DNA from 3 places in the Marinactinospora rubrisoli genome. Region 1 is predicted to be linked to each of the others. Evidence: riboswitches for the same ligand, from Rfam matches in the RefSeq annotation. Region 1 holds a riboswitch; each other region holds the start of a gene.
What was found. Region 1 has a riboswitch for cobalamin ahead of ACFQRF_RS10575 (ribonucleoside-diphosphate reductase subunit alpha). Riboswitches for the same ligand answer to the same signal wherever they lie in the genome.

Region 1 (3,382 bases):
CGGCCGCCAGCTCCACCGAAGCGGCGATCGCGTGGTAGCTGATCAGCTCCATGCTCTCGTCGGCGAAGTCCACGGCCGCTTCGGATCCGAACGGCAGCCGGAGCCGGAACAGCGCGTCCTGGAAGCCCATGAGCCCCAGCCCCACCGGGCGGTGCCGCAGGTTCGCGCGCTCGGCCTCCGGGATCGTGTAGAAGTTCACGTCGATGACGTTGTCCAGCATCCGCACGGCGGTGCGCACCGTGCGCCGCAGCCGCTCGGTGTCGATCCCGTCCTCGGTGACGTGCTGCGCCAGGTTGACCGAGCCGAGGTTGCACACCGCGACCTCTTCGGCGCTGGTGTTCAGCGTGATCTCCGTGCACAGGTTCGAGGAGTGCACCACGCCGGTGTGCTGCTGGGGCGAGCGCAGGTTGCACGGGTCCTTGAACGTGATCCACGGGTGCCCGGTCTCGAACAGCATGGTGAGCATCCGCCGCCACAGGTCGACCGCGCGCACCCGCCGCCACACCTTGATCTCACCGGCGTCGGCCGCCCGCTCGTAGGCGGCGTAGCGCCGCGCGAACTCCGCCCCGTACAGGTCGTGCAGGTCGGGGACCTCGTCCGGCGAGAACAGCGTCCACTGGGCGTCGCTCTCGACCCGCTGCAGGAACAGGTCCGGCACCCAGTTCGCGGTGTTCATGTCGTGGGTGCGCCGCCGCTCGTCCCCGGTGTTCTTGCGCAGGTCGAGGAACTCCTCGATGTCGATGTGCCAGGTCTCCAGGTACGCGCAGACGGCGCCCTTGCGCTTTCCTCCCTGATTGACCGCCACTGCGGTGTCGTTGGCGATCTTCAGGAACGGCACGACTCCCTGGCTCTGCCCGTTGGTGCCCTTGATGTGGGCGCCCATGCCCCGGACCGGGGTCCAGTCGTTGCCGAGGCCGCCGGAGTACTTCGACAGCAGCGCGTTGTTGCTGATGCCGTGGAAGATCGCGTGCAGGTCGTCGCCGACCGTGGTGAGGAAGCACGACGACAGCTGGGCGCGGCGGGTGCCGGAGTTGAACAGGGTCGGGGTGGAGCACATGAAGTCGAACGAGGACAGCAGCTCGTAGAACTCGATGGCGCGGACGTTCCGGTCGTCCTCGCGGAGCGCCAGGCCCATGGCGACCCGCATGAAGAACGCCTGCGGCAGCTCGTACCGTACCCCGTGGCTGTGCAGGAAGTAGCGGTCGTACAGGGTCTGCATGCCCAGGAAGGTGAAGTCCAGGTCGCGCTCCGGCCGCAGCGCGGCGCCGAGGCGGGCGAGGTCGAAGGTCGCCAGCTCGGGGTCGAGCTGCTCCAGCTGGACGCCGCGGGCGACGTAGTCGGCGAAGTAGCCGGGGTAGCGCTCGGCCATCTCGGCCTGGCCGGCCTCGTCAAAGGAACCGGCGAGGAAGGTGAGCGCCTCACGGCGCAGCTTGTCCAGCAGCAGGCGGGCGCTCACGTAGGAGTAGTCCGGGTCGGCCTCGACGAAGGTGCGCGCCGCCATGATCAGCGCGAGCTCCAGTTCGGCCGCCCCGATCCCCGGGTACAGCGTGCGCTTGGCCTCGGCGAGCACGGTCTCCGCCGAGGCGCCGTTCAGGCCCGCACACGCCTCACCGACCACCAACCGCACGCGTTCCATGGGGTCGGCGGGGGGTGCCGCCGCGGCGCGGTCCGGTGTGACGTCGGTGTCGAGGGTCATGGTGGTGTCTCCAACCAGATAGCGAAAGCCGGTGGGGGTGCCGGGGGGAGCGCACACGCAGGAGACGTGGGCACGACCGCCCACGCTGCAACGATCTCCTGGTATCGCGGCGGCCCACCCTCGAAGCCCCGTTCTGCGCGCAGCACGCGCCACCGGTGGCAGGTCTTCGGACTCGTGGGCTCCGGGCCGGGGTGGCCGCGCCTACTGACCGTCGCTTCCCAGGCGCCATGGCGCGACGCCCAGTGCGTGGTGACGGTGTTCGTTCCCACTCACCGCTGCGGGGCAGTCCCGGACTCGCACCGGGTTCCCTCTTGCCTCACCGTGGGGCGTCACCCCCGGCGGTGAACCACCAGCGGAGCGATACTACATCTAGTGTCCGGGGCGCGCGACCACCGCAAGATAGCGTGTGTCGCCTCATACCACGCTTCCAAAACCCGTTGCGCCCGAACCCTGTCCCGGCTGGCATACCGACCGCGATGACCCGACCGCACGTGTTCGACATGGACGGCACCCTGCTCAACGGCGGTACGGCGAGCCTGGAGGTGGCCCGCGTCCGCGGGACGGTCGCGGAGCCGACCGAGCTGGAACACCGATTCGCGGTCGGCGAGCTGGACACGCGCGGATTCTCCGGCGAACTCCCCCGCCTGTGGGCCGACCTCACCGCCGAGCAGGGGCGGAGTGGTTCCGTGCTCAGGCGCGCACGGCGGCGGCCGACGCCGCCGTCCGGGGCGACGACGGCGCGGCGCCCCGGCGCCGGGCAGGGCGTCGGCCGTCTCGGCGAGATGTGCGCTGCACGCCGTCTCCGCAGCACCCGCCGACACCGCGCCACGGAACGGGCGGGCGGCGCTGTCCGGAAGGGCTACTCGTCCAGCAGCTTGTCGAGTTCGTCCTCGCCGAGGCCGAGATCCATCCGGATCCGGAACCGGATGCGCAGCAGTTCCAGAAGCAGATCGTGCATGTACGGTGAGACGTCCTGGTGCCGGAACCGCTCCACACCCAGGGTGGCCCACACGTGCGCACCCTTGAGGTCGTCGTGGGCCTGGAGGGTCTCGGCGATGTGGATGAACGTGGGCAGGTTGCGCGGGCCCTCTGCGCGCAGCCGGTCGAGTTGGGCGTACCCCTCGTCGATGCGGTCGAGTTCGAGCAGCGCGCCGGCCTGCAGGGCGCGGGCGTCGATGATGGTGACGCCTCCGTCGTCGATGGCGCGCTGGTAGAGGGCGGAGGCGCGTTCGAACTCCTGCGCCATCTCCCACTGTTCCCCGGCGCGGACGAACAGTTCGGCGCGGGAGATCTCGCTGTCGGCGTCGACCCGGTTGGCGAGGTCGGTCAGCTGGCGCGCGACGGCGGCGTGGTCGCCGGACTGCACGGCTCGGAACTCCAACCGGTCAAGGTCTGACGTTGTCACGCGGGTCACTGCCACCCTCCCTCGTCGCCGCTGCACGCCACGTCCTACTGATCGCGGGAACGCTCAAGAGCGTCCCAGAATCCCTGCCGGAGCGCGTGCCGAACCTCGTCGCGCAGCAGGAAGTCGATGGGCAGCGCCGACCCCTGGAGCAATCGGGCCTCCAGGTCCGATGGCATGCGTGGCTTGCGGGCGAGTACGGCCTCAAGCCACAGCACCGGCGCGTCGCGCGCGATGGACTCCGCGAAGTCGCTGCCCTCGCGAGCGGCGACTTCGACGGCGTC
Region 2 (3,382 bases), on a different contig from region 1:
CCGGACGATTCATCGACGTACAGTTCCCCGGGTGGCTCACCCCAGTGCTCGGTGATGCCGTCGCGCAGCGGCGCGGGCAGCGCGCCGAACCAGCGGCGGTAGTCCTCCAGCGGCACGCGCGCCGGGGCCTGGGCGAGCTGGTCCTCGGTGAGCCACTCGACGTCGTGGCCGCCGGCCGCGATCAGCGCGTGGATGAGCGGATCGCCGTCGTCCTCGCGCCGGTCCTCCCCGGCCGCGGGCGGGCGCCAGAGGCGGTCGTCGCCGCCCAGGTCGTAGCCGCGCGCGGCGAGCCGCCGGAACAGCCGCACGGCCGAGGCCGGGGTGTCCAGCCCGACCGCGTTGCCGACCCGGGCGTGCTTGGTGGGGTAGGAGGAGAGCACCACGGCGAGCCGGCGCTCGCCCGGCGGGACGGCGCGCAGCCGGGCGTGCCGCACCGCGATGCCGGCCAGGCGGGCGCACCGTTCGGGGTCGGCGGCGTACACCGAGATGCCGGTGGCGGGGTCGGGTTCCTTGAAGGAGAACGGGACGGTGATGAGCCGGCCGTCGAACTCGGGGATGGCGACCTGCATTCCGGCGTCCATCGGGGTGAGCGCGGCGTCGGAGGCCAGCCAGGCCGCCCGGCCGGAGGTCAGGACGAGGCCCTGCAGGATGGGGACGTCCAGCGCGGCGAGCGCCCCGGCGTCCCAGGTGTCCTCGTCGCCGCCGCCGCTGGCGTCGGCGGCCACCGCACCGCCGGCGGCGAGCACCGTGGTGATGACGGCGTCGGCCCGGCCGAGCAGGTCGAACAGCCCCGGGTGGCTATCGCGGGACACCCCGCGCAGCGAGCCGGTGAAGATCGGCAGTGGGGCGCCGCCGGCCGACTCGATCGCGGCGCACAGCGTGTCGACGAAGGCGGTGTTGCCGGCCAGCTCGTGGGCGCGGTAGAAGACCACGGCGACGGTGGGCCGGCCGGGGTGCGCGGCCGGTGCACCGTGCACCCCGTACTCCGGCATGGGCCGCGGCGGCTCGAAGCCCTCGCCGGTGAGCAGCACCGTGTCGGAGAGGAACCGCGCGAGCTCACGCAGGTTCGCCACGCCGCCCTCGCGCAGGTAGCCGTGCGCGTCGGCGGCGACCCCGGACGGCACCGTGGACAGCCGCACGAGCTCGGCGTCCGGGGTCGTCTCGCCGCCCAGGGCGACGAGGGGAACGCCGCTGGCGCGGAGCGCGTCGAGGCCCTGCGGCCATGCCTCGCGACCGCCGAGGAGCCGGAGGACGGCGACGTCCACCCCCTCCAGCAGGGCGGGCAGGTCGGCCGGGCCGGTCCGGGCGGGGTTGGCGGTGCGGTATCCGGCGCGGGCCGCGTGGGCGGCGAGCAGCTCGGTGTCGGCGGTGGACAGCAGCAGGATCGTGGCCATGCCTGGTCCTCACTCCCTGTCGGGGTCCTCGCCCCGGGACGGAACGTGCGCGGCGCCGCGAAGTCTCCTGGCTCGGGTCTCGCCACCCGCCCCGGCCTTCCCACCGCTCGCGCGGCAGTGGCCCCTGGTGAGGCGGGCTCCTCCCTGACAGTTGCGGGACAGCCACGGATTCGCACCGTGTTCCTTCGGTCGCCGGGTCCCATCCTGGCAGAGCGGCCTCTCCGGACCGACCGCGGGCGGGCACGGACCACGTCGCCAGGCGGTCGCGTCCTCGCCGCGAGTGGCGGCGTGGGCCTGATCGTGTCGCTGGGTCCGGCGCCGGTGTCGGTGGTCCAGCCCGCGTTCGCGGGCGGCGTCGCGACCGGCCTGCTGGTGGCGGCCCTGCCGTCCGGCGAACCGATCACCCCGGGCGAGCGCCTGGCACTGGGCGCGATGCCGCTCGCGCTGCTGCTCCTCGCCCTGTCCAGCGGCGAAGCGAGCGGCGAACCCGGTCGCACCGCCGACCACACTCTGCTGCTCGCGGTCAGCCTGGGTTCGCTGCCCGCCGCCATCGCCGTCGCCCTGCTCGCGGGCGCCCGGCGCGCCTCCGCCACCCGCTGGGCGGGGCGGTGGGGATCGCACTGTTCCAGACCGCCACAGCTTTCCTCTTCGAGGAAATTAACTTCCGCATCGTGGTTAACAAGAGGGACGAAGATCGGTATAACGGGACAGGTCGCCACGTGATCAGGGCGCGGCGACGCGGCACGGTGCACGCCGTGCGCCACCGGCACCCACGCAGAGAGCAGGCGACACCATGGCGGATCCACTCGTCCCATGGGCGGCACCCCACATCCAGGCCCGGCTGGCCGAGATCGAGTCGGGTTTCACCGGCTTCTCGGTCGACGCCGTCGAGGCGATGGTGTGGGAGCGGCTGGCGGGGCACCGGCACGCCGTGGACGACACCGGGATCATGCTGTACGCGGGCACGAACGCCATGAGCCCGCGCGCCGCCGCGGTGCACAGCGCCGCGCTCGGTGGACGGCCGAGCATGGGCTGGCCGGGCGAGAAGCGGCAGACGGGGCTGGAGCACCTGGAGGTCATCGAGACCCTCGCCCAGCGCCTGACGGCCCAGGCGTTCCGGGCCCGTTACGCCGAGGTGCGCATCCAGAGCGCGACCTTCGCCAATCTGGCGGTCTACACGGCCTTCACCGAGCCCGGGGACACGATCGCCGCGCTGTCCCCCGCGGCGGCGGGTCACATGAGCCACCGGGCGCCCGGCGCGCCCGGCGTGCGCGGCCTCAACGTGGTCGATCTGCCCTACGCACCGGACGACTTCGACGTCGATGTCGCGGCGCTCCCGGCCTTCCTCGACCGGCACCGACCCCGGCTCGTCGTGGTCGGCGCGAGCGTGATGCTCTTCCCGCACCGGCTGTCCGACATCGCCGCCGCCGCGCACGACGCCGGGGCCCTCGTGCTGTACGACGGTTCGCACATGGCGGGACTGATCGCCGGTGGGCGGTTCCAGGACCCGCTGGCCGAGGGCGCCGACATCTTCGACGGCTCCACCTACAAGTCGTTCGGCGGGCCGCCCGGCGCCGTGATCTGCACCAACGATCCGGCGCTCGCCGAACGGGTCTCGGCGGCCGTGTATCCGACCCTCACCGCCAACTTCGACCCGTCCCGGCTGGCCCCTCTGGCGATCGCCGCCGCCGAGGCGCTGGAGAACGGGCGGTCCTACGCCGATCGCTGCCTGGCCAACGCCCGTGCGCTCGCGGCGGCGCTGCACGAGCAGGGTTTCCAGGTTCTGGCGGCGGACCGTGGCTTCACCCGGTCGCACCACATCGTGGTGGACGCCCGCCCGCTGGGCGGCGGGCGCGCGGCGGCACGGCGGCTCGCCGAGGCGGGCGTGTACCTGTCGGCCGCCGGCCTGGCGGGCGCCGCGACGGCCGAGCCTGACTCGGGCCTGCGGATCGGCACCCAAGAAGTGACGAGGCGCGGCCTGACCGAGG
Region 3 (3,382 bases), on a different contig from region 1:
GGCCTCGACCGAGGACGTGGGGGGCAGCGCCAGTTCGGCGTCCCGGCCCCGGAAGGTGACCAGGCCGACCTTGTCCCGCCGCTGGTAGGCGTCGAGCAGCAGGCTGAGCACCGCCCCCTTGACGGCCCGCATCCGCTGCCGCGCCGCCATGGAGCCGCTGGCGTCCACGCAGAACAGCACGAGGTTGCCCTCACGTCCCTCCCGCACCGACTCCCGCAGGTCGGCCGGGGACAGCAGTAGCCCGCGGCCGGTCCGCCCGCGGGCGCGCTGGTGCGGGGCGGCGGCGCGCAGTGTGGCCGCCAGGTGCACGGAGCCGATCCGGTGGCCGCTCGGCGGGCGGGCGGCGGAGGTCCGGCCGAACGGTGTCTCCGCCCGGGACCGGCGGCCGGGCGTGCCGGCGCCGAGCCCGGGGACCCGGAGCAGCCGGGGCCGGTAGGTCTCGCCCGGGTCGGCGACACCGCCCTCGGGCGCCGGCCCCTCACCGGGCCGTCCCTCCCCGGCCTGCTGGTCCCCGCCGTCCACCTCACCTCGGCTCGCCTCTGACGGAGCCGTGCCGCTGTCCTCCGGTGGCCCGGTGTCCGGCGGATCGCCGGGCCCCTTGCTCTCCCCGTCCGGGCGGCCGGGCCCGTCGCCCTCTCCCTGGGCGTCCGGACCGCCGTCAGGGTCTTTTGGGTCCGCATCACCCGCCTGGTCCAGCGCCTCCCGCAGCCGGTCCTCGTCCAGATCCGGGGCGTCGAAGGGGTCGCGTCGCCGCCGGTGCGGCAGGGCGAGCCGGGCCGCGTCGCGCACGTCCTCGGCGGTCACCTCCACCCGGTCCCGCCAGGCGGCGAGCGCCATGGCCGTGCGGGCGGTGACCAGGTCGGCGCGCAGGCCGTCCACCTCGAAGGCGGCGCAGACGGCGGTCACCTGGCGGAGGGCGGCGTCGGACAGCTCCACCTCGGCCAGGCGGCCCCGCGCGGCGCGGATCCGGGCGGCGAGGGCGGCCTCGGCGTCGCCGTAGCCGGCGGCGAACCGCTCGGGCGCGTCCTCATAGGCGAGGCGGCGGCGCACGACCTCGGCGCGTTCGGCCGGGTCCCGGGTGGCGGCCACCTCGACGGTCAGCCCGAACCGGTCGAGCAGCTGCGGCCGCAGCTCGCCCTCCTCGGGGTTCATCGTGCCGACGAGCAGGAACCGCGCCGCGTGCCGGACCGAGACGCCCTCGCGTTCGACGTGCGACGTCCCCATGGCGGCGGCGTCCAGCAGCAGGTCCACGAGGTGGTCGTGCAGCAGGTTGACCTCGTCGACGTAGAGCACACCGCGGTGCGCGGCGGCCAGGAGCCCGGGCTCGAACGCCTTCACGCCCTCGGTGAGGGCCCGCTCGATGTCCAGCGAGCCGAGCAGCCGGTCCTCGCTCGCGCCGACGGGCAGTTCGACCAGCCGCGCCGGGCGGGTGCGCGTGGCCGCGTCGGGGGTGTGCGGGCCATCGGGGCAGTCGGGATCCGGAGCGCCGGGGTCGCAGGCGAAACGGCAGCCGGTCACCACGTCGATGCCGGGCAGCAGCGCCGCCAGGGCGCGCACGATGGTGGATTTCGCGGTGCCCTTCTCGCCGCGCACCAGCACGCCGCCGACCGATGGCGCGACCGCGTTGACCAGGAGAGCGAGTTTGAGGTCGTCCATGCCGACGACCGCGCTGAAGGGATAGCGAGCGGAAGCGCTCACGCGGGTCCGTCCTTCCTCGGGAGTCCACGCCCACAGGGGTTGGCCATGGCGCCGCGCAGTGTCCTGGCTCCCAGATCGCCGCTCCCCCGCGCCTTCCCGCCGGCCGGGGCCGGCGGTGGCGTCGTTGCGGGTTCGCTCCCTGGTGACAGTGGCGGGACCGCCCCGGATTCACACCGGGTTCCTGCGTCGGCGGCGAACGGCGGGGGCCGCGCGCCACCGGGCCGGCACCGCCCTCAGCATCGCACACCGGTCCGGGGCGGGATCAGGCGGCGGTGCGGCCGCCGTGACCGCACCATTTCCGGCCGGTGCCGGAGCAGCGGGCGCGGGCCGCTTTTCCATTTGTGGAATTCACCGGAAACATTCTGATCAATCCGATTGGTCGCTGATTGATCGTTACGCTGCCCCCATGAGCGCCAACGAGTGCTGGTTCTGCGCCACCCCGACTCGCAACGGCGAATACCTGCATTTTGGTATGCACCGCGATGTGCGATACACCCCTCTGGTCATCGCGCTGCACACCCGGTGGGCGACCACCACGGCCTACGTTCCGCGGTGTGAGCGGTGCATGAGCGGCCACGTGATCGAAAAGTGGACCCGCTGGATATTCGCCGGATCGGCGCTGGTGACCGGACTGCCCACCGTGCTGATGCTGGGCTCGAATCTGAGCGGAGAACCCTGGGCCGACCAGTGGCAGATCATCTTCCCGTGGATCTGGACGCTGAGCTGGCTGGTGCTGTGGCTGGGCGTCCGGCAGCACTGGTTCGGCTGGCACCGACTGGCGCCACGGCCGGAGCGCCACGCGCGTCGGCACCCGGCCGTGGTGCGGCTGGCCGAAGACGGCTGGAAGTACGGCGGGGGACCGCCGGGGTCGTGACGAGCGGTCCCGGCCCGGAATCCGCACACCGACCCCTGAACGCACAGAACCCGGGCGGCCACCTCGCGGCGGCCGCCCGGGTCGGGGTCACCCCGGGTGTCAGCTCTCCTGAGCCGGACGACGGCGAGCCGCGTACACGGTCACCGCGCCGAGACCGGCGGCCAGCAGGCCGCCGTACAGCAGGCCGGACACGTCCGTTCCGGTCACCGGCAGCGTCTCCGCAGGCTCGTCCTCGGCCTGGGTCGCGCTGCTGGCGACGGGCTGCGCACCGCTCTGGGACGGCGGCTGGTTGCCCGGGCCCTGACCGTCATCGGGGTCCTCGCCCGGAGGCGTCGGCTCCGGGTCGGGGTCCGGCGGGGTCGGCTCCGGGTCCGGGTCGGGCGGAGTCGGGTCCGGGTCGGGCGGGGTGGGGTCGGGATCCGGCGGCGTGGGGTCCGGGTCCGGAGGTGTCGGGTCCGGGTCCGGGGGCGTCGGATCGGGGTCGGGCGGAGTCGGGTCCGGGTCCGGAGGTGTGGGGTCCGGGTCCGGAGGGGTCGGGTCGGGGTCGTCCGGAGGCGTGGGGTCCTCCGGGAACAGCGGCGGGAGGTTCAGGTCGAGGTCGAGCCCCAGACCTGGACCGGACTCCCGGTCCGCAGTGGTGTCCGACTGCACGGCCGGAGCGGCCTCGGTCTCCTCGACGGTGTCGGCGAACGCCGGCGTCGCGGAGAACCCGAAGGCCAGCAGACCCGCGGCGGCTATGCCGACCGCGCGTGCTGAACGGGACATCCTTCTCCTTTCAGTTTGAGGGGGCGGGGGTCATTCGGGAGTGAG

Region 2: linked by a shared signal. The riboswitch ahead of cobN (cobaltochelatase subunit CobN) and the one ahead of ACFQRF_RS10575 (ribonucleoside-diphosphate reductase subunit alpha) in region 1 are both predicted to bind cobalamin.
Region 3: linked by a shared signal. The riboswitch ahead of ACFQRF_RS13770 (putative cobaltochelatase) and the one ahead of ACFQRF_RS10575 (ribonucleoside-diphosphate reductase subunit alpha) in region 1 are both predicted to bind cobalamin.

The regions. Positions count from the first base shown of each region.
Region 1 is NZ_JBHTBH010000004.1:317,133-320,514, reverse strand. Features, by position in the region: gene ACFQRF_RS10575 (ribonucleoside-diphosphate reductase subunit alpha) at 1-1,696, opposite strand, end outside; cobalamin riboswitch at 1,837-2,062, opposite strand; gene ACFQRF_RS10570 (hypothetical protein) at 2,556-3,110, opposite strand; gene ACFQRF_RS10565 (NYN domain-containing protein) at 3,146-3,382, opposite strand, start outside.
Region 2 is NZ_JBHTBH010000006.1:111,350-114,731, forward strand. Features, by position in the region: gene cobN (cobaltochelatase subunit CobN) at 1-1,394, opposite strand, end outside; cobalamin riboswitch at 1,455-1,580, opposite strand; gene ACFQRF_RS13860 (hypothetical protein) at 1,683-2,117, shown strand; gene ACFQRF_RS13865 (aminotransferase class I/II-fold pyridoxal phosphate-dependent enzyme) at 2,188-3,382, shown strand, end outside.
Region 3 is NZ_JBHTBH010000006.1:87,581-90,962, forward strand. Features, by position in the region: gene ACFQRF_RS13770 (putative cobaltochelatase) at 1-1,698, opposite strand, end outside; cobalamin riboswitch at 1,755-1,882, opposite strand; gene ACFQRF_RS13775 (hypothetical protein) at 2,105-2,572, shown strand; gene ACFQRF_RS13780 (hypothetical protein) at 2,672-3,337, opposite strand; gene ACFQRF_RS13785 (hypothetical protein) at 3,368-3,382, opposite strand, start outside.